3 regions of the Paenibacillus sp. FSL R5-0713 genome follow, and region 2 is predicted to be linked to each of the others. Evidence: riboswitches for the same ligand, from Rfam matches in the RefSeq annotation. Region 2 holds a riboswitch; each other region holds the start of a gene.
The links. Region 2 has a riboswitch for S-adenosylmethionine ahead of mmuP (S-methylmethionine permease). Riboswitches for the same ligand answer to the same signal wherever they lie in the genome.
Positions count from the first base shown of each region.

Region 1: another riboswitch for S-adenosylmethionine. It lies ahead of metA (homoserine O-succinyltransferase); the one in region 2 lies ahead of mmuP (S-methylmethionine permease).
Region 3: another riboswitch for S-adenosylmethionine. It lies ahead of MKZ12_RS24550 (methionine ABC transporter ATP-binding protein); the one in region 2 lies ahead of mmuP (S-methylmethionine permease).

Region 1 is NZ_CP150229.1:1,985,044-1,992,021, forward strand. It holds gene MKZ12_RS09100 (MOSC domain-containing protein) at 1-573, shown strand, start outside; gene MKZ12_RS09105 (ROK family protein) at 650-1,528, shown strand; gene MKZ12_RS09110 (HRDC domain-containing protein) at 1,705-2,706, shown strand; gene corA (magnesium/cobalt transporter CorA) at 2,777-3,712, opposite strand; SAM riboswitch class I at 4,164-4,287, shown strand; gene metA (homoserine O-succinyltransferase) at 4,523-5,440, shown strand; gene MKZ12_RS09125 (aminotransferase class I/II-fold pyridoxal phosphate-dependent enzyme) at 5,465-6,652, shown strand; gene MKZ12_RS09130 (aminotransferase class I/II-fold pyridoxal phosphate-dependent enzyme) at 6,649-6,978, shown strand, end outside.
Region 2 is NZ_CP150229.1:5,843,156-5,850,133, reverse strand. It holds gene MKZ12_RS26065 (GerAB/ArcD/ProY family transporter) at 1-863, shown strand, start outside; gene MKZ12_RS26060 (Ger(x)C family spore germination protein) at 860-2,062, shown strand; SAM riboswitch class I at 2,133-2,235, shown strand; gene mmuP (S-methylmethionine permease) at 2,326-3,738, shown strand; gene mmuM (homocysteine S-methyltransferase) at 3,716-4,756, shown strand; gene MKZ12_RS26045 (FtsX-like permease family protein) at 4,858-6,978, opposite strand, start outside.
Region 3 is NZ_CP150229.1:5,516,550-5,523,527, forward strand. It holds gene MKZ12_RS24530 (SDR family oxidoreductase) at 1-62, opposite strand, end outside; gene MKZ12_RS24535 (DUF2167 domain-containing protein) at 236-1,234, shown strand; gene MKZ12_RS24540 (MetQ/NlpA family ABC transporter substrate-binding protein) at 1,425-2,264, opposite strand; gene MKZ12_RS24545 (methionine ABC transporter permease) at 2,340-2,999, opposite strand; gene MKZ12_RS24550 (methionine ABC transporter ATP-binding protein) at 3,000-4,034, opposite strand; SAM riboswitch class I at 4,160-4,301, opposite strand; gene MKZ12_RS24555 (Cthe_2314 family HEPN domain-containing protein) at 4,439-5,155, opposite strand; gene MKZ12_RS24560 (heme A synthase) at 5,345-6,283, opposite strand; gene MKZ12_RS24565 (thioredoxin family protein) at 6,680-6,978, opposite strand, start outside.

The DNA.
Region 1 (6,978 bases), 2.9 Mb from region 2:
GTGAAACACCCTGTATCCGACGCGGTTTTCCTGTCATTCACTGGAATGACAGGGGATGCGCAGGCGGATCTGGTGCATCATGGAGGCCCTGACAAGGCCGTTTGTGTATACGATTACAGTCGTTATCCGGAGCTGGAACAGTTGATGGATCGCAAGCTGGACTGGGGAGCTTGTGGAGAAAATCTGACGGTTGAAGGCTGTGCCGAAGAAGTCGTTCGGATTGGTGATGTCTACGAGTTGGGCGAAGCCACAGTGCAGGTCAGTCAGCCCAGACAACCTTGCTTCAAGCTGGGCGCGCGGTATGATTATAAGGAACTGCCTGTATATTTTCAGGAGAGTGGATATACCGGCTTTTACTTTCGTGTCCTGCAAGAAGGTGAGGTAAGGCCTTCATCGACATTTCGACGGATCAGCACCGATCCTGCATCAATGACCGTTCTTGAAGCCAATCGAATTATGCATCAGGGGAAAGAAAATGTCGAAGGTATCCAGGCGCTGCTGGCCATTTCTGCGCTGTCAGACAGCTGGAGGCAGACGTTAATGAAACGATTGTCCAAGCTGGAGAACAAGTAGCAGGATAACTATAGTGTCATCAAGTAAAGCACGAAAAATGATTTCCTTTTTAAACTAACTTGGGAGTGTGACTAACATGACGATCTTAGGCGCAATTGAAGCAGGCGGAACCAAATTTGTATGTGGTATTGGCACAGAAAACGGAGAAGTTCTGGAACGCGTAAGTTTTCCAACAACAACACCGGAAGAGACAATGGCTCAAGTGATTTCGTTTTTTGAAGGCAAAGGCATTGAAGCTCTGGGCGTAGGTTCATTTGGTCCGATTGATCCGATTGAAGGAAGCCCGACGTATGGCTATATCACAACAACACCGAAGCCACATTGGGGACAATATAACGTGATTGGCAAGCTCAAGGAGCATTTTGATGTACCGATGACATTTGATACGGATGTGAATGGTGCGGCACTTGGAGAAGCAACCTGGGGCGCTGCACAAGGTCTTGAGAGCTGTCTGTATATCACGGTGGGTACAGGTATTGGTGCAGGTGCTGTAGTTGGCGGTAAAATGGTCCATGGATTGTCACATCCAGAGATGGGACATATCATTGTACGCAGACATCCGGAGGATACATACGAAGGTTTCTGTCCGTATCATGGCGACTGTCTCGAAGGCCTTGCAGCAGGTCCAGCCATTAACAAACGTTGGGAGCAACCGGCTTATGAACTGCCTGCAGATCATAAAGCATGGGAGATTGAAGCACATTATCTGGCACATGCACTGATGAATTATGTTCTCATTCTCTCTCCACAGAAAATCGTAATGGGTGGCGGAGTAATGAAGCAGGAGCATCTGTTCCCGATGGTTCGTAGCAAACTGCAGGAATTGCTGGCTGGATATGTTCAGCATCCCGCACTTCAATCCGAGATTGACCAGTATGTTGTTTCACCGGGACTTGGTGACAATGCGGGACTATGTGGTTCGCTGGCGCTTGCCAAACTGGCATTAAATAAGTAGATCAATAAGGGATTGACGAATTTTACCATTGTGGTATGATATGGGCAACAGCATAGTACGGTTAATGAGGAAGCACCTCTCTTGCATGGATTTTGCAGGAGAGGTGTTTTTTTGTGCTGCCTTTAGGTAGTGTAGCTAACCCGTTTAGGCTGATATGTTAAAGGGAGGGAACGGAGATGGAAGTCATTTTCATGAACAGATTGTCCAGAATGTCAGATCAGAATGCAGAGTATGCACAGCTATGGATTGGGGAAGAGGAAGATGGTTGGCAGCTGGGATGGAGTCGCTACGAGGAAGGAGAACGTGAGGACAGCATCTGGTATGAAGGGACTTCTTGGGAGGAACTGCTTCATATTTATCGTCATCAGCTCGCCATACAGATGAGTGAGGGATACCGACCGCAGTTACAGGGGTTATTTCATGAGAATGATGATTTGAAGTTACGCAGTTATGGTGGGCAGCGACTCCATTGCTACAGTGAGTTATACGGCAATGAGCAGTTATATACGGATTTGTGCGCCTGGCGTAGAAAGAGAGCCGTGTCTGACCGGAAGGCACCGTATTTTATTGCAACGAATCGTCTGCTGCGTTTGATCAGTGCCTTTGTGCCGCAATCGATGGATGAACTGATGCAATTGCCGGGCGTAGGGGAGAGCAAAGCGACCGACTATGGTGCGGAATGGATGGAGATTACGAACGGGTTGGAGCGTTCAACGACATTCCCGCTGGAATGGGTGTACACGGCGCTGAAGGAAGAAGAGTATGAGAACTGGTTATACAAGCAGAGAGAGCAGAAGTACAAACAGGAACTTGATAAGTTCACCACGCGCAAGCAGGTGCTCGAAGGCATGAAGGAAGGGCATACGTTAGAAGAAATCGTTAATCGATCCGGATTATCCCGACGCGAGTTGATTGAGCTGTTAGAGGCACTGGATCTCGAAGGTTATGACACCGATTGCCTTCTTGATGTGGAGCTTGCTGTGATGCCAGAGAACGAACAAGAGGCTGTATGGAGTGCATATGAGGAGCTGGGAGATACGTTCCTGAAGCCAGTATTACATAAGGTGTATGGAGCGGAGAAGCCCGACGGAGGAAGTCTGGAGCAGGTCTATGAAAAACTGCGCATGATTCGCATCCGCTTCCGTCGGCATGCAGAGACAGAGCGGAATGTAAGTTAGTTGCAGGGTATAGAAAAAGACGACGCGTTCCTCCAAGAGGAGCGCATCGTCTTTGTTATTTCATACGAGTTCATACCCAGTCTTTTTTGCGGAAAATGAAGAACATGCTCAGGCCCAGTGTAACCATCAGGCCAATTACAACAAAATAGCTGTATTTCCAGTTAAGCTCGGGCATATTCGTAAAGTTCATACCGTATATTCCGGTAATAACCGTCAGCGGCATGAAGACCGTGGTAATGGCGGTAAACACACGCATGATCTCATTCGCCCGGTTCGCTATACTGGATTGGTAGGCTTCTCGCAAGTTGCCCATCAGGTCGCGATAAGTCTCAAAGGTTTCCGATATTTTTACGGCATTTTCATAGATGTCACTGAAATACTTTTGCAGTTGATCATCGATGAGACGCAGATCTTTTTTGTTCAGTGTGTTAATGACCTCTTTCTGAGGTCCAAGGACTTTTTTCAGCCACAGAATCTCACTGCGCAGCCCGATGATTTCATTCAGATGTGACTTTTTGGTATGCATCAGAATGTCTTCCTCAAGCTTCTCAATCCGTGCTTCAATTCGGTCACCTACGGTGAAATAATTATCAACAATCAAGTCAACCAGCAAATAGAGCAGACGATCCGGTGTACTGATTTCCTGTTCCCACAGGATTGGTTTCAGTGTGCGCAATTCGCTGACCTTTTGCTTCGTAACACTAATAATAAAATGTCTGCCAAGGAACAAGTTGACTGCACGCAGAAAAATCTCTTCATCATCGAAACGTATGCTATTGATTACAATAAAATAATGGTTCTCATAAATTTCAATCTTCGGACGTTGTTCTTCGTCACTAAGACAGTCTTCCACAGCCAGATCATGCATCAAGAACAGCGGCTGAAGTACCGCCAAATCGTCTACGTCTGCATCAATCCAGTAAAATCCTTCCGCTGGTGGAGTCAGCGCCTGCTGAATGTCGTCCACCGGAATAAATACACCGTTGTTTACCAACCGGATTTTCATCGTTAATCTACTCCTTCTGCACCCGCCAACTTGGCGGATATTATCATTATGGGCGCAAAAAGAACAAATCAGCCGGTCGGCAGCGGAGCCTGGAGATCAGGGCTGCGTTCACTATATGATCAAACGGAAGTCACGTCCCGCTGCCGGCATGCTGATGTCAATTCTCTATGCAGTTTGTCGGAATTCGGCTGCCAGTCAGGCCTCGGGTCGCCATCCATTTAATATGTCACCTCTCACATAAGGGTTTATAACACCTTGTTTAGTATACCGCTGGTACAAGGTGCTTTCAAGCGCAAAAATGTGTCTATTTCGCGCCCTGAGGCAGTGTATGACAACGGATGAAGAACGGTTCCGATCTGGACAGCAGACAGAGAACTGCACCTTGACGTAAGGGCATTAATGTAATAAAGTAGACGGTGAACCATATTAAATTACAATCTAATACAGCGAAATCTTATCAAGAGTAGGTGGAGGGACTGGCCCGATGAAACCCGGCAACCGGCGGTATACCGCACGGTGCTAATTCTTGCAGCGACCTAGTGTCAAGTGGCACTGTTGTAACTGAGAGATGAGAGAGGCGCATATCTATTTACATATGACCTTTCTCGAAATCCGAGGAAGGTCTTTGTCATATGCCCCGACTTCTCAGCAGTGATTTTCGCTAAGGAACTTGAGGTTGTTTGTAACGTTGGATGAAAGAGCAATTCAATGTTTTTACAAGCTCAAGGCAGTCTGTCACTGTATTGATATGAAGACATCAAGCCAGTGGCAGTTGCATCTATCTATGCACAAGGAGGAGTTAGACTTACCATGCCAATCAAAATTCCGGATACTTTACCAGCAAAAGAAGTACTTGAAGGAGAGAATATCTTCGTCATGGATGAAACTTCTGCATACCAGCAGGATATTCGTCCACTCCGTATCGCTATATTAAACCTGATGCCGACAAAGGAAACGACCGAAACACAATTGCTTCGTCTGGTCGGAAACACGCCTATTCAGGTGGATGTTGTTCTCGTACATCCCAAATCCCATACGTCGAAGAATACGTCTCAGGAGTATTTGGATCTGTTCTACAAAACCTTTGACGAGATTGAACACCGCCGTTTCGATGGCATGATTATTACGGGTGCCCCGGTGGAACAGATGGATTTCGAAGACGTGAACTATTGGAATGAGATCCAGGAGATCTTCGAATGGACCAAAACCAATGTGACTTCAACCCTCCACATATGTTGGGCTTCCCAAGCAGGTTTATACCATCATTTTGATGTGCCGAAAGTACCACTTGATGAAAAGTGCTTTGGTGTTTTCCCACATACGATCAATAAACCACATGTTCCATTGTTGCGTGGATTTGATGAAGTATTCAACGTTCCACATTCCCGTCATACGGAAGTGAGACGCGAAGATATTGAAAAGAATGAAAATTTAGAGATTTTGGCTGAATCCGAGGAAGCGGGTATCTTCCTGGTTGCGACCAAAGACGGCAAACAAATTTTTGCCACAGGTCATGCCGAGTACGACCCGTTCTCATTAAAGTGGGAGTATGACCGGGATGTAGCCAGAGGATTGGATATTGCATTGCCTAGACACTATTATCCGAATAACGATCCTTCCCGTGTGCCACCGGCTACCTGGCGCGCTCATGCCAACTTATTATTCTCTAACTGGCTCAATTACTATGTGTATCAAGAAACACCTTACGATATTGGCCCGCAAATCTAATCGAGATTACAGGAGGATGCAGCAATGGAAGACAACAACAAGTTGAAAATCGAAAGCCGCTTAGCACAAATAGGGTCCATCAATGAACCGGTAACAGGCGCCATTAACTTTCCGATCTATCAATCCACTGCGTTTCGCCACCCGAAGCTAGGACAAAGCACGGGGTTTGATTATATTCGTACGACGAATCCAACCCGTAAAGTGTTGGAAGAAGCGGCTGCAGCGCTGGAGTCCGGTGATGCAGGGTTTGCCTGTAGCTCGGGTATGGCCGCCCTGCAAACGATTTTTGCCATGTTTGGTCAAGGAGATCATCTTATAGTATCGCTGGATCTGTATGGTGGGACCTATCGCCTGCTCGAACGCATTTTGTCCCGTTTCGGTGTAACCGCAAGTTATGTGGACACGAATGACCTGGCAGCACTGGAGAAGGTTCGTCAGCCAAATACCAAAGCCGTATTTATTGAGACACCTACCAATCCATTGATGATGATCACAGATGTGGAAGCCGTTGCTTCCTGGGCGAAAAAGTACAACCTGTTGACCATTGTTGACAACACGTTGTTGACTCCATTTTTCCAACGTCCGATTGAACTGGGTGCCGATATCATCATTCATAGCGCTACCAAATATCTGGGCGGACACAATGATGTGCTGGCCGGACTAATTATAACCAAGGGTGAGGCATTATCTGCAGAGATGGCGTTCCTGCATAATTCCATTGGAGCGGTATTGTCTCCAAGCGACTCCTACCAGTTGATGAAAGGCATGAAAACGCTGGCTCTTCGCATGGAGCGTCATGAATACAATGCGCTTACCATTGCCAAATACTTGCTTGAGCATCCAGCGGTGGGTGAAGTGTATCATCCAGGCCTGTTCGATCATCCGGGGTATGAGGTGCAGAATAAACAATCCACCGGTAACACAGGAATCTTCTCTTTTAAAGTGAAGGATGCACGTTACGTTGAACCATTGCTGCGTCATATCAAACTGATTGCTTTTGCCGAAAGTCTCGGTGGAGTGGAATCACTCATGACCTACCCAGCGGTACAAACGCATGCGGATATTCCGCTTGAAATCCGTGATGCCGTAGGTGTAGATGACCGACTGCTCCGGTTCTCTGTAGGCATTGAACATGCGGATGATCTGATTGCAGATCTTGGCAATGCTCTGACAGCTGCACAACAGGAAGTTGAAGGAGGCGTGCACTCATGAGTGAGTCCAACAACAAGCCCAATTCTGAATTGAAATTTGATACCAAATTGCTTCATTTTGGTGATGAAATTGACAAAACAACTGGAGCCTCCAGTGTACCGATCTATCAAGCCTCAACCTTCCATCATTTTGATATCTTCAATCCACCTCAACATGATTACAGTCGTTCGGGTAATCCGACACGTCAGGCTCTGGAAGATTACATCACACTGCTGGAGGGCGGAGCGCGAGGATTCGCCTATTCATCGGGGATGGCTGCGATCTCCAGCGTCTTCATGATGTTCTCCGCAGGGGATCACATGATTGTAACGGAAGATGTATATGGA
Region 2 (6,978 bases):
CGGGGAGCTGGATTGCTTACATATTGGGATTTGCCATGATTATGTATTTTATGGTGATTGCCGCATTCGAAATTAGAGTCATGGCTGAAGTAACAGGGATGTATCTGCTTGAACGTACGCCCACATGGGCGATTGTTATGGTCTTCATGTGGATCGGTATATATATGATCTCAGGCGGACTTGGTGTCATAATACGGGTGTTCGAGATTATTCTACCGATTACAATCATTATATTTGTCATTGAAATTCTGCTGAGTAATCAGCTATTTGAGATTGGAAATCTTAGACCAGTGCTCGGCGAAGGTCTTATGCCTGTTTTCAAAGGACTTAAGCCTTCTCTATTATCATATACGGGGTATGAGGTGATGCTAATTATGACTGCTTATATGAAAAATCCGAAGAAAAGCAATAAGGCGATGAGCTGGGGCATACTTATATCCACCATTATATATTTGATTACGGTTGTCATGGTTGTAGGTAGCCTGTCCCTGGATGGAATCAAAACTCGAACCTGGCCAACGCTGGATTTGGTGAGAAGCTTCGAGATACAGGGATTAATATTCGAACGATTTGAATCCTTATTGCTGGTCATCTGGATTATGCAGATTTTTTCGACTACCGCGATCACACATTACTGTGCTTCGGTGGGTATTCGTGATTTGTTCCGTTCCAAAAAAATGAAGGGGATTATGTATGGTCTGCTTCCATTCATTTATGTGACAGCCATGATGCCCAAAACGGTTGATGATACTTTTGCACTTGGAGATATGCTGGGTAATGCATCTGTGTTTTTATTTGGCATTCTTCCTATGGTGTTACTGATGATAAGTCTGATTCGCAAAAAAGGAGGCAAACATGCATGATGCCATTCCGTATGCTCTTACGTTTAGCTTCTGCCTTTTGTATTCTGTTGACGCTGTCCGGATGCTGGAGCAGTCGGGAAATAGAGGATCTAAGTCTCTATGTTGGTCTTGGAATCGATGTCGGCAAAGAGACGGAATTCGAGAAAGACATCGCTGCTCAAGGAGGCTCATATCCTAAGAAGAACTATGTAACTGCCACGGTGCAGATCGCTCCGGGCTTCTCCAACAGTCAATCGAGCCAGCAATCCGGTTCTCCTTCTTCCGGCAAAACATCCTATGCCAATGAACAGCTCAGTGGAGATTCCATGTTGCAAATCTTCCGTCAGTTTGCGTTAAGGCGGGATCGACCACTTATTGGACATCATCTGAAAGTTATCGTCGTTTCCAAGGATATTGCCAAAAAATATGGTTTGGACCAATTGCTTGATTTTGTACTACGGGATAATGATATTCGACCGAACTGCCTGGTGCTGATCAGTCATCATTCTGCATTAGATGTGTTGACTTCACAGGACCCGTCTCGGATTCCGGCATTTTATCTCACAGGAATTACGAACAATTCGTACTTGTCCAACAAAATATTGGATCCTGTATTATTGTCTAAGTTAGATGCACAGATGCAGTCCGGTTCCAGCTTTCTGCTGCAAAATGTGTTGAATTCCCATGGAGAGGACAAGTTCTCTGGAGGTAGCATTTTTGATGGAAAAACAACGAAATTCATTGGAGAACTTAGTCAAACAGATCTTGAGGGTTTGTCATGGCTCAATTCCAAAAAAAAAGGAGGTGTCTTAAAAACACATAACAAGCAAGGATTCACCGTGGTATATGAAATCAAGAAGAAAAAGGTGAAAATTATTCCCAAGGTGGTCGGCAATGATATTTCATTCCATGTGAAGACTGAATCCGAAGGCTGGCTGATGGAGGATTGGCGGGCTCCGGAGGAAGAGGAGAAAGGTGAATATCTAAGAGAATTGGAAAAGGATTTTGCTGAGCTGGCCGAACAACAGATTCGTCAGGTGTTGTACAAACTTCAGCATACTTATAAAGTCGATGTAGCGGATTTTCGGGACAGCTTGCGTATTAAACATCCAAAGACATGGAAGAAAGTCAAAGGTGATTGGGATAAAATTTTCAGTACCGTGCCGATCACGTATGAGGTAAAGACCACCATTACCAATCCAGGGTCTTCCACAGAATAGCGAGATGTGCCATTTATGATATAAATATTGACACATTCATAATCAATCGCTATATTTATAAAAAATCATTTTCTTATCCAGAGAGGTGGAGGGACTGGCCCTTAGAAACCTCAGCAACAGATCTGAAGGATACTGTGCTAATTCCAGCGGGTGAACAGCCTGATAGATAGGAGCGTTTGTTTTTATTTGTCAGTAACGGCGCACTCTTTAGGAAGAGTGGGTCTTTTTTGTTTTTCTGGATGAAGAAGTAGGGAGCAGCAGGTATGGAGAACAACAACGACAAAGGGCATTTTCAGCGGAAAATGCAGGCACGGCATGTGGTCATGCTCTCTCTGGGTGGCGTCATTGGAACGGGATTATTCCTGAGCTCGGGTTATACGATTCAGCAGGCGGGACCACTGGGAACTATTCTTTCCTACTTGATTGGAGCGATCGTAGTATATCTGGTGATGCTCTGTCTTGGTGAACTGTCTGTTCATATGCCAGAGACGGGAGCATTCCATAGTTATGCGGCAAGATATATTGGACCAGCAACAGGCTATACGGTGGCTTGGTTGTACTGGTTAACCTGGACTGTTGCGCTTGGCTCCGAATTCACTGCCGCCGGTCTGCTGATGCAGCGTTGGTTCCCATCGGTAAACGTATGGATATGGAGCGCACTTTTTGCACTGATGATCTTTTTGTTCAATGCTTTAACGGTAAAACTTTTTGCGGAATCCGAATTCTGGTTCTCATCTGTCAAAGTAGTTACTATCGTAATCTTCATTATTATCGGTGGCGCAGCCATGTTTGGGTTCATCCCCATGGGGGATGCTGAACCGGCTCCATTCCTTTCCAATATTACAGCATCCGGGTGGTTCCCTCATGGGGCTACAGCGATATTGATGACTATGCTTGCTGTAAATTTTGCATTCTCAGGCACTGAGTTAATCGGTATTGCCGCCGGGGAGACGGAGAATCCAGAAAAGACGATTCCCAAAGCTATTCATACCACACTGTGGCGTTTGGTTATTTTCTTCATCGGAACGATTGTTATCTTGTCGGCCTTGCTGCCCATGTCGGACGCCAGTGTATTGGAAAGTCCTTTTGTAGCGGTAATGGAGCGGGTGGGTGTACCCTACGCTGCAGACATTATGAACTTTGTTATTCTGACGGCAATTCTCTCTGCTGCCAATTCGGGCCTCTATGCATCTTCACGGATGCTCTGGTCTCTGGCTGACAAAAGAACGATCTCTCCGTGGTTTGCCAAATTGACCAAGCGCGGGGTACCGCTGAATGCACTTCTGATCAGTATGGTGGGTGGTGCACTGGCTTTGCTGTCCAGCATCATTGCGCCAGGTACGGTGTATATTACGCTGGTCTCCATATCAGGTCTGGCTGTCGTTGCCGTATGGATGAGCATCAGCGCTTCCCAGTACATGTTCCGCAGACAGTATATCCGGGAAGGACATGCGATCAAAGATCTGGTCTACCGTGCACCACTGTATCCGGTGGTACCTATTGTTTCATTTATATTATGCCTGGCTTCATGCATAGGTATTGCCTTCGACCCGACACAGCGAATTGCGCTGTATTGTGGGATTCCATTTATCGCAGTATGTTACGCAGCTTATTATCTGACAGAACGTGTGAATAAGAAAAGAGGACAAGTACATGACACAAACACAACCGACTAACCCCATAGAACAGATCCTTCGTGAACATCCGGTCATGATTCTGGATGGAGCGCTGGCAACAGAACTTGAACAGCATGGATGTGATCTGGATGATCCATTATGGTCTGCACGTGTGTTGCTTGAGAATCCGGATGTTATTGTTCAGGTCCATACGGATTATTTTCGAGCAGGAGCCGACTGTGCGATTACATCCAGTTATCAGGCGACAGTGGATGGCTTCCGCAAGAGAGGCATCGGCGAGCAAGCAGCGTTGGACCTGATTCGCAAGACGGTGGAACTGGCTGCACAGGCGAGAGATGACGTATGGGCAGAAGTGCAGGAAGACGGAGTTGATAATACGGAAGCCAAACTGGATGGTGATCTGGTCCTCGGAACAGCACAACAAACGTCTGATGTCTTGGGGACCGGGGGCTTGGCTCGGCCACGACCGTTGGTTGCTGCATCCGTTGGACCCTACGGCGCTTATCTAGCTGATGGATCGGAGTACATCGGTCACTACGGTGTATCAGATGAAACGCTGGCTGCATTCCATCGTCCGCGGATGGCCGCGTTGCTTGAAGCGGGTGCTGATATTCTGGCTTTTGAGACCATACCATCCTTGCAGGAAGCACAGGTGCTGGTTGATTTGCTGAAGGAGTTTCCTCATGCTTATGCCTGGCTATCCTTTTCATTAAAAGATGGGACAAGCATCAGCGAAGGTACGCCGCTTAAGACATGTGCACAATTGTTTGGCTCCGAGCCGCAGATTGCTGCGATTGGCCTGAACTGTGCTCCTATGGAAGTGGTGACGGAAGCGGTGAGTATTCTCAGCCGTGCCAGCGATAAACCTGTTATTGTGTATCCGAACTCGGGAGAAGTATACGATGCTGCAACGAAGACGTGGAGTGGGCAGGGTACCTGTGGCAGTATGAGTGATGCTTCGGAACAGTGGGTTGCTGCGGGCGCACAGATTATTGGCGGTTGTTGCCGTACTACGCCACATCAGATTGACGAGCTTGCGAAGAAGTGGCGGAGCTGAAGTATATTTAGCCGATCCAGATCTGCGTGGAAAAGCCCTTTCTTATCTTATAAAGGATAGGAAAGGGCTTCTTTTGCATGAGCATACCTTCTTGCTACACTTTATTCCACGACAAGAATACGCGGCGATGCCTGACGAATCACCTTGGACGATACCCAGGATCCTAGAGCTGCGGCAACAATACTCAGACAAGCAAAGAGTATAATGCCTCCCCAGTTCAGAATGAGAGGAATCTGTACGATACCGTATCCGGATAGGACTTTTTCAAGTAACAGGGGGAGAAGGTATACGCCTACAATGACTCCAAGCATTGAACCAATCAGAGCTAATGCAACTACTCCGGCAGCAATGGAGAATCGGATTTTTCCAGATGTCATTCCAATCGACTTATATATGCCATATGTCTTGCTCTCTTTGCGAATGCTGATCCGGCAGGTGCTGAAAATAATAATGAATGTAACCAAAATGAACAGCAGACCCATTAGAGCCATGGGGTACACCAGAATGCTTGCAGCTTCTGCATAAACAGAATCCAGCAGCGTTTTTTGCGTGACGATGGAAGCAGAGTCTTTGAAACGCTCATTCAATTGGTTAGCAATGACATCCGCCTGTGAAGGATCGTTGACATTGATAAACGCGACATCTACATCTCTGTAATTCGGATTTACGCTTCGAACCGCTTGAGCTGTGATTCTTCCGGATACCGACAAGTCGGAGATGGCCTGATAGATGCCCGAAATCATAAACGTTCGCTTTTCTCCTTCAATGTAGAGATCCATGAGATCTCCTATATCCTTGTTAAACATCTTGGCAACACTAACTCCGATTGAAATTTCATTTTCGAGTGTCGGATTGTCTCCTCTCAACGTCTCAAAACCAAGATCCTGATAGCTTCCATCCAATACTCTTAGATAAAGACTGGTAGACTGGCTGGCCACATCGGTTGGATCATCTGGAAGGATAACTCCGGTGATGTTCCCTTGCCAGCCCACATTTTTGATGCGAGGGTCTTCTTCCAATACGTTCTGCAGCTCTGCTCTCGGAAACGTAGTTTTGTTTACAACGACTGCGGCAATGTTAGCATTGTCATAACCCCATTTGGCCGCCGTCTGATAGATTCCGGTAATGCTGGTCAGTACAACATACCCGAGAACAAGTACGGAAGCAGCCATCGTGGTTAGCAACAACATCAGAACCGAGCTTTTGCTGTTTTTGATCAGATTGCGTATACCGATGACAAAAGAGACGGGCAATTGTCCAAACAAGGCCTGGTTTGCGAGCGGTGAATTCATTCGTTGCGCCATGCGTACATTGTCGCTCTCCGACATACCGTACCGAATGGCCTGTACAGGCTCAATCATGCGAGCTTTTCTGGCGTATAACACGACGAATAAAATAACCAAGACGAGTAACAGCAGCCCTACAACAATAGCAACTCCAATGCCCTCAATTGGAAGATCACCCTGGCCAGTCCGCAGGGACGATACGGAGATGTTGATGATGAATTTGGAGACGATTACGCTAAGTACCAGCCCGGGAAGAACGGCGATGATGGACAGCAGGGCATATTGAATGACGTAAGTACCAATGGTGCCCCGGGAAGTGAGTCCCAGCGATTTAAGGATACCTATCGTTTTGTAGTTGGCCAGAATGGCGTCGGATATGGTGAAACCAATCGTAATGAGGGCAATAATCATCATGACGGCCCCTAAGAATATCATAATGAACCCAACGATCTGATTGATGATCAGATAAAAGGATGAGATACTTTCAAATTCCATTTTGGTTTCCATAAATGGACCACCCGTCTCGCTTGTATAACGATCCCAGTAGCTGGAGTTCGTACTGTAATCATCAAAATGGATGCCCATCATGTGAATATCTTTTCCCGCAACCGTACTAAAATCATTTTGGTAATCCGTACTGTTCATCCAAATTCTTGCCGTATTGGTGAACGGTGCTCCATAAGGAACATCCACAACAATAGCTGAAACTGCGAGGTCAAGTGTGGTAGATCCGGTTTTGAATTGAATGGTATCACCGACAGCAATGTTATAACCATTCGCCATGGAAGTTGGGATCCATATGCTTCCTTGTTCAGGAGCCGAATGCTGTGTACCACTTGCAAATACAAGTTCATCTACCCCCCACTGCGGAGGCGGCGTATTCATCATGTACACATACAGGTTAGGGATGTCAGTGCCGCCAAAAGTGATGCCCGA
Region 3 (6,978 bases), 330 kb from region 2:
AGGGCCGTCATTTTACCAAGACCTTTGGCACTTCCCGTTATGAGGGCAATCTTTCCCTTCACGTTCATCCCCCTCTTCAAAGAGCAGTCACTATCCAGTATAAAAGATTTATCGTCCTCCTACAACTCGCTTATCCACAAGGGATTATCCACCTTTAATTCCAAATATATCTTGATCGGAATCGAATACCTATGGTACTGTCGAGGATATAACCCGAAAGGACCTCTACTTGAATATGAAGAACAAACGATGGATATCATTTCTTACACTTTTAATGGTGAGTGTATTCACAGTCTCTAGTGCTTCACAGATATCAGCAGAAAGTGAGACGTATCAATCACCCGATGAGTATGATTGGATTATTGGCCCTGCATCTGTAACGCTCGATGGCAAAGCCACACTGAAAGTCCCTGAAAGTCATTCCTTTCTGGATAAGGCCAATACCCAACGCTCAATACTTAACAGCGGTGGAAAGCCTAACGGGAATGAAATCGGAAGCCTAACCAGCAATAGTGAATACGGCTCGTGGTATGTTGTATTTGAATACGTGAAGACAGGTCATATTCATGATGATGATCAAAATTTGAATGGCGAAGAACTGTTAAGCAGTTATATCCGAGGCACAGAAGAAGAGAACAGAGAGCTCGATCCCGAATACAGAACGTACATAACAGGTTGGGAAATTGAACCGGCATACGATAAGACCAAACATCAGTTGGTCTACTCCCTAGGTTTCAAGAATGCTGATCAGCAAGCCATGGTGAATTACAATGTAAAACTCCTGACACGCGAAGGGTACATCACAGCCATTCTGGTTATCGATACGGCCAACTTTCAACAGAGCCGCCAGGCATTCGAGGAAACCGTCCTTAATCAACTTCACATCAATGCAGGACATACCTACGAGGAATATAATGCATCGACTGACAAAACTTCGACCATAGGGCTCAACAGCCTTCTGATGGGGGGAATCGGGTATACGGCTTCCCAAAAATTTAGCGCTCTTCTTTTGCTCAAAAAAGGATGGGCCTTAATCTTGGTTGTCGTTCTTGGACTAATCGGCTGGATCAGATACAAAATCAAAAGTTCACACGGAGATGAAGAAAAACTCTCTCCCTCCGAGCGGACGTACCTGCAAGAAGCAGATGAACAGCAGCATGCTGATCAGAATGAATTATCCTACTACCGCCAATCTGGACATCACTCCAATGCTGATACATCAGAGAAACTTTGACCTATGTTGTGACTTATGTTGATCCATGCTTCAGCACAGACTTGGGGAGTGGCTGTTCAAAAATTGCACCTCGCTACAAGCGCTAATAAGCAAAAAGAGGATGTCCTTCCGTCATATTCATGACTTATGGGACATCCTCTTCTTATCAGCTCACGTCAACTCATACATTCAACTCATACATATCGTTAAATTATTCAGTTGCAGGTTCAACTGCACCTTTATAACGCTCTTTGATAAATGTTTTCACTTCTTCGGAGTGCAGGGCAGCAGCCAGTTTCTGAATTGCATCTGAATCCTTGTTGTCCTCACGAGAAACGAGAATGTTCGCGTACGGGTTACCTTGCAGATCTTCGATCAGCAAGGCATCATTTGCCGGATTCAGGTTGGCTTCAAGCGCATAGTTGGCGTTGATGAATACCAGATCCGCTTCATCCAATTGACGAGGCATCATGGCTGCATCCAGCTCGATGATATCCAGGTTCTTCGGATTGGCTGTGATATCCTGAATCGTAGATGTGATATCTGTATTATCTTTCAGCGTAATAATGCCTTCCTTAGCGAGCAACAACAGTGCACGTCCACCATTGGATGGGTCATTTGGAATGGCTACTTTTGCGCCGTCAGCCAATTCATCCAAAGACTTAATCTTTTTGGAGTATCCGCCAAAAGGTTCAACATGAACAGGAGTTACAGCAACGAGGTTGAATCCACGTTCTTTATTCTCTGTGTCCAGGTAAGGCTGATGCTGGAAGAAGTTTGCATCCAATTTTTTATCAGCAAGTTGCTGGTTGGGTTGTACATAATCATTGAACGTAACGACTTGCAAACGAATGCCTTGTGCTTCCAGTTCAGGCTTGATGCTCTCCAGAATCTCAGCGTGTGGTGTAGGTGAAGCTCCAACTTTCAATTCAACCGTGCGTGGTGCACCTGCTGAATTGTCTGCACCGCTATCGGCATCCTTGTTGTTCCCGCAAGCTGCGAGAACTGCAATCAACATAAGACTAAGTAGAGCGAATGACCATTTTTTCATGTGTAAAACCCCTTCTCTAATCATTTTTTTCATGTGGCGTTCGAATAAATGCCTAGCCATCATGTTATCTATGTGTTATTTCCTGGTGAAAAATGTAACCAAGCGATCTCCAGCCATCTGGAGAATTTGCACGAGAATAATCATCGACACCACGGATATGATCATGATTTCATTTTGATAACGGAAATATCCGTAGTTGATTGCCAGCGTTCCCAGTCCACCACCACCAACCATGCCCGCCATCGCCGTATAGGAGACAAGCGTAACGATGGTAATGGTTATCCCAGCAACCAGACCAGGTAACGCCTCAGGCAGTAATACCCGTCTAACAATCTGTCCGGTCGATGCCCCCATTGACTGCGCCGCTTCAATTACACCACGGTCAACTTCTCGCAACGTTGTCTCCACCAATCGAGCAAAGTAAGGCGCTGCTGAAATAACCAAAGGAGGTATGACGCCAAGAACCCCCGTAGCTGTACCGACGAGTATACGAGTGAATGGAATAAGAGCAACAATCAATATGATAAATGGGACCGAGCGCAAAATATTAACAACCAGGGATAGTAAAGTGTACACCGTCCGTGACTTGATCGAAGCAGATCGGGCTGTCATAAACAGCAGAACTCCGAGTGGTAAACCAAAGATAACGGTGAATAGGCCTGATACACCCAAAATTTGCAGTGTCTCTATGGAAGCTTTACCAACCTCTTCCCAACGTACGGTTGAAAAATCCATCTAACGTAGCACCTCCACATCAAGTCCCTCAGCGGTTAATTCGGATATCGTCCGATCAATCGCATTAGAATCACCTTCGAACCGAACGGTCAGCTGACCATAAGGAACCTGTTTAATCGTAGCAATTGTCCCTTGCAGGATGGCAAAATCCACACCCGTCTTGCGAACCGTCCTGGACAAAATCGCTTCATACGTTTTGTTCCCCAGAAAGGATATCTTCACAAGTTTCGAAGCAACACCTGCCTGCAATTCAATGCCTGCCTTTGCCAGAGCGGTCTCTTCCAGAGCCAGTCCAGCTTCATGGTCACGCATCATGAAGTCTCGCGTAATCGCATGCTGCGGCTTCAGGAACACTTCGGTTACAGGTCCCTGTTCCACAATGCCACCTTGATGAATGACAGCCACCTTATCACAGATGTTCTGAATGACATGCATCTCATGTGTAATCAGCACAATGGTAAGGTTGTACTTTTCGTTAATGTCGAGCAATAACTTCAGAATTGAATTTGTCGTCTGCGGATCAAGCGCTGAAGTAGCCTCATCACAAAGAAGTACATTCGGATCACTCGCAAGTGCTCTCGCAATCCCCACACGTTGTTTCTGTCCACCTGATAATTGAGCTGGATATTTGTTGCTATGGTTCTCCAGACCAACGAGATTGAGCATTTCCTTCACTTTGCGATCAATGGCATCCTTGGGTGTATTCACAAGCTTTAGTGGAAAAGCCACATTATCATATACCGTTGCAGAGGATAACAGATTGAAGTGTTGGAAAATCATCCCGATCTTGCGTCTCTGTTGCTGCAATTCGGTTTTGCTCAGTTCAGTCAGATTGATCCCGTCAACCCATACTTCACCCTCCGTAGGCCGCTCCAGCAAATTAATACAGCGAATCAGTGTACTTTTACCCGCTCCGGAATGGCCAATAACGCCGTAGATTTCACCCTTTTGGATGTTCAAATTCAGCTCGGATAACGCTGTTGTCGACTTTTTTCCTTTGCCGTACGTTTTGGTTAATCCTTTTAATTCAATCAATCGCACTTGCCCCTTTCCAACCACCTACATGTATCTTTACCCGATCTAAAGGAAAACTCCCCTTAAAGTACAAAAAAGAGCCCTTTGCAGAAACAAAGAGGGCTCTTCACGTGAAAGAATATACCTTCTCATCTGCCAAAATCGTGCCTTGCACCATTTTGTAGGAATTAGCACCTAACATCTATAACGAATGATACATGTATCATGTCATTACAAATCGGTTGCCGGGCTTCATCGGGCCTGTCCCTCCGCCGCTCTCGATAAGAAATATGTTATTGTAGGATTTTATAAGTTCATGTAGTTCATGCTTTATAATGTGAATGTAAATTTTGAGATGATCTGTTCATTCTTTGTCATTGCAACACTCTAATTGAAACTCAGTATATTCCAAGTATTCCGATTTGTCAAAGGGAATTATTTCTTTGCCATATTTTATTGATATAACGATAAGAGGCTGTTAACGTTTCACAGACCATATCCACGCCCTGACGCATTTCCTGCACATGCTGATTCAGATCCTCCAGCTTCACCTTACCTTGCAAGGTCTGGTGTAACTGCCACAGGTCATCGTGCATTTCCGAGTTCATGTAATGAATTTCCATATTACGTCGTTTGCGCAGCTTGCTCATCGGCTCCCGATATGAGTCCTTGATCTGAATTAATTTCAATGCAAGATCATGATGCTCCCTCGCAAAATCGAACTGCCTTAACACCGTAAAATAAGAAAAATGCGCTTTTGTATTTGAAGTATTCAGCTGGAATATTTCATTCAATACGGTCCCGACTTTATCCAAAATGGCAAAGCAGCGGATGAAGCCATCTTTGTAGAAATACACATATCGGGCATACTCAGCTTTTTCAGTCGGCGTCATGTCGTCCGTTGAGCCTGCAACGACCTTTTTGCGAAAATGAGCTGCAGCGAAGCTGCTTTGCTCCAGTTCATCCAGTGAGGAGATGAGTCCCTGAGTCCACACATACAGTTTCCGATAGTCATGCGTGGGATCATGATCCACATGCATTTGCCGCTGAAAGAGCTCAAGTGTATGCGCCATGGAGTCCATCGCTTCCTTCAATTTACCTTCGTTTATACGCGGTTTTTCCCCCAACAACGTTCGCAGCATATTTAACCTCCTCTTTTCCGAATCAACATTTCATCACCGTAACACTTCATCCATTCCGTAATTGCTGCTTGCCATAGGTTGCCCTGATCCCCCTGACATCAAACAAAGTCCACCTGTCCAAAGATGTACATCACTGGATGGTGGACTTTCATATTAGGCCGAGTACCTTCAAGAGAACTGTATCTGTATCTAGAACCGATTAACCGGTCGATGCAGCTTGTACACCAGGAAACTCATATACGTTAAAACTCCGAACAATATGGCGATATCCAGCATATGAGCGAGAGCTACGAACATATATACTTCCGGGCGGTTCATTGTCACCATCATGAAAATACCAATCACGACTTGCATCAGGATGAGAACAACGGATACCACGCCAAGGGTACGCATTTCCTTGTTGTCCGGATGATTACGGTAAGCGAAATGACCCAGAATTGCAATAACAATGACGAGCGACGCTGCTGCTGCACGGTGAGCAAAAGCAACCGCTACCCCTCCTGAGAGCTCAGGGATGATCTGCCCGTTACAGAGCGGAAATCCGGAACATCCGCCAGCAGAATTCGTGTGGCTCACAAATGCACCCGTGTATACCACGAGATATGTGTAAATGGTGGAGAACCAGACCAGATTCCTGAATTTTTTGCTCACCCGAGGGTATTTATTCAGGCGCTCCAATCCGCCATCTTTTGCCTCCTGCCTTATGCCCAGCGCCATCATCAGGGAACTAGCAAAAGCAATCAGTGCAAAGCCGAAATGCAGTGCCATAACTGCTGAAGATTGGGAGAAGACGACGGCAAAAGCCCCCATGATCCCCTGCACGATAACAAATACCAGGGTTAAGAAAGAGAACAATTGCAGGTCACGACGTGACTTGCCAAACAGCAGAAAAGCAACAAACGAGGCAATGGACAACAATCCAGCCAGTGCGCTTACAGCGCGATGGGAATATTCAATAAGTGAAGCCACAGTATGTGCCGGAACGAGTTTCCCGTTACATAAAGGCCATTCCGTTCCGCAGCCAAGGCCCGATTCCGTTTTGGTTACGATGCCTCCACCAAAAGTGGCCAGAAACATGACAAGACAGGTTAATACGGTTAACCATTTAAATAAAGTTAAGTGTTTCAATTTTTTCTCACCCGCTGTTGGTTTAAGATGGCGAAGAATATCCTTCGCTTGTTTCGATACTTTGACACTTATTTCACAACTAAATTCATTATACCGGATAAAATGTTCATTGACGTCCGCGCTTTGTGACAAAATGTTAACGTCTGATGAAATAATGACCCATAGGTCACTGGGGATATGTACATCAAATTTCTAACATAGAAACATGTCGAACACACAAACGCCATTTCCCTATTTCAAGAGAAATGGCGTTTCATCTAGTATACCCTTTTACAACATGAACCTGTCATACTTTTATATAAGTTCAATGAAACATTTACACAATAACAGCGATCAAAAGGTTATTCTGTCATCGGAGTGTTTGTCTAAATATTCATCATTTGAACGTATATAACATTATTTATGGATCGTGTTGTACACTTCAACTGCGCGATCCAGGAACTGCTCAATCTCTTCTCTCGACTTGCGCAGCTTGTTCACGTACCGTACGAGTTCGCGCCCATCTGTATACGCCACAAAGCTCGGAATGCCAAGAATATTCTGCTCTTCACTAACCGTTCCAACCTGATCCACGTCGACCTCAATCAAAGTCAGTTCACGTGCATATTTCTCTTCAACCTCAGGCATAAACGGATCGATGTATTTGCAGTCACCACACCAGTCTGCCTTGAATACGGCAATCGTCAAACGTGGGG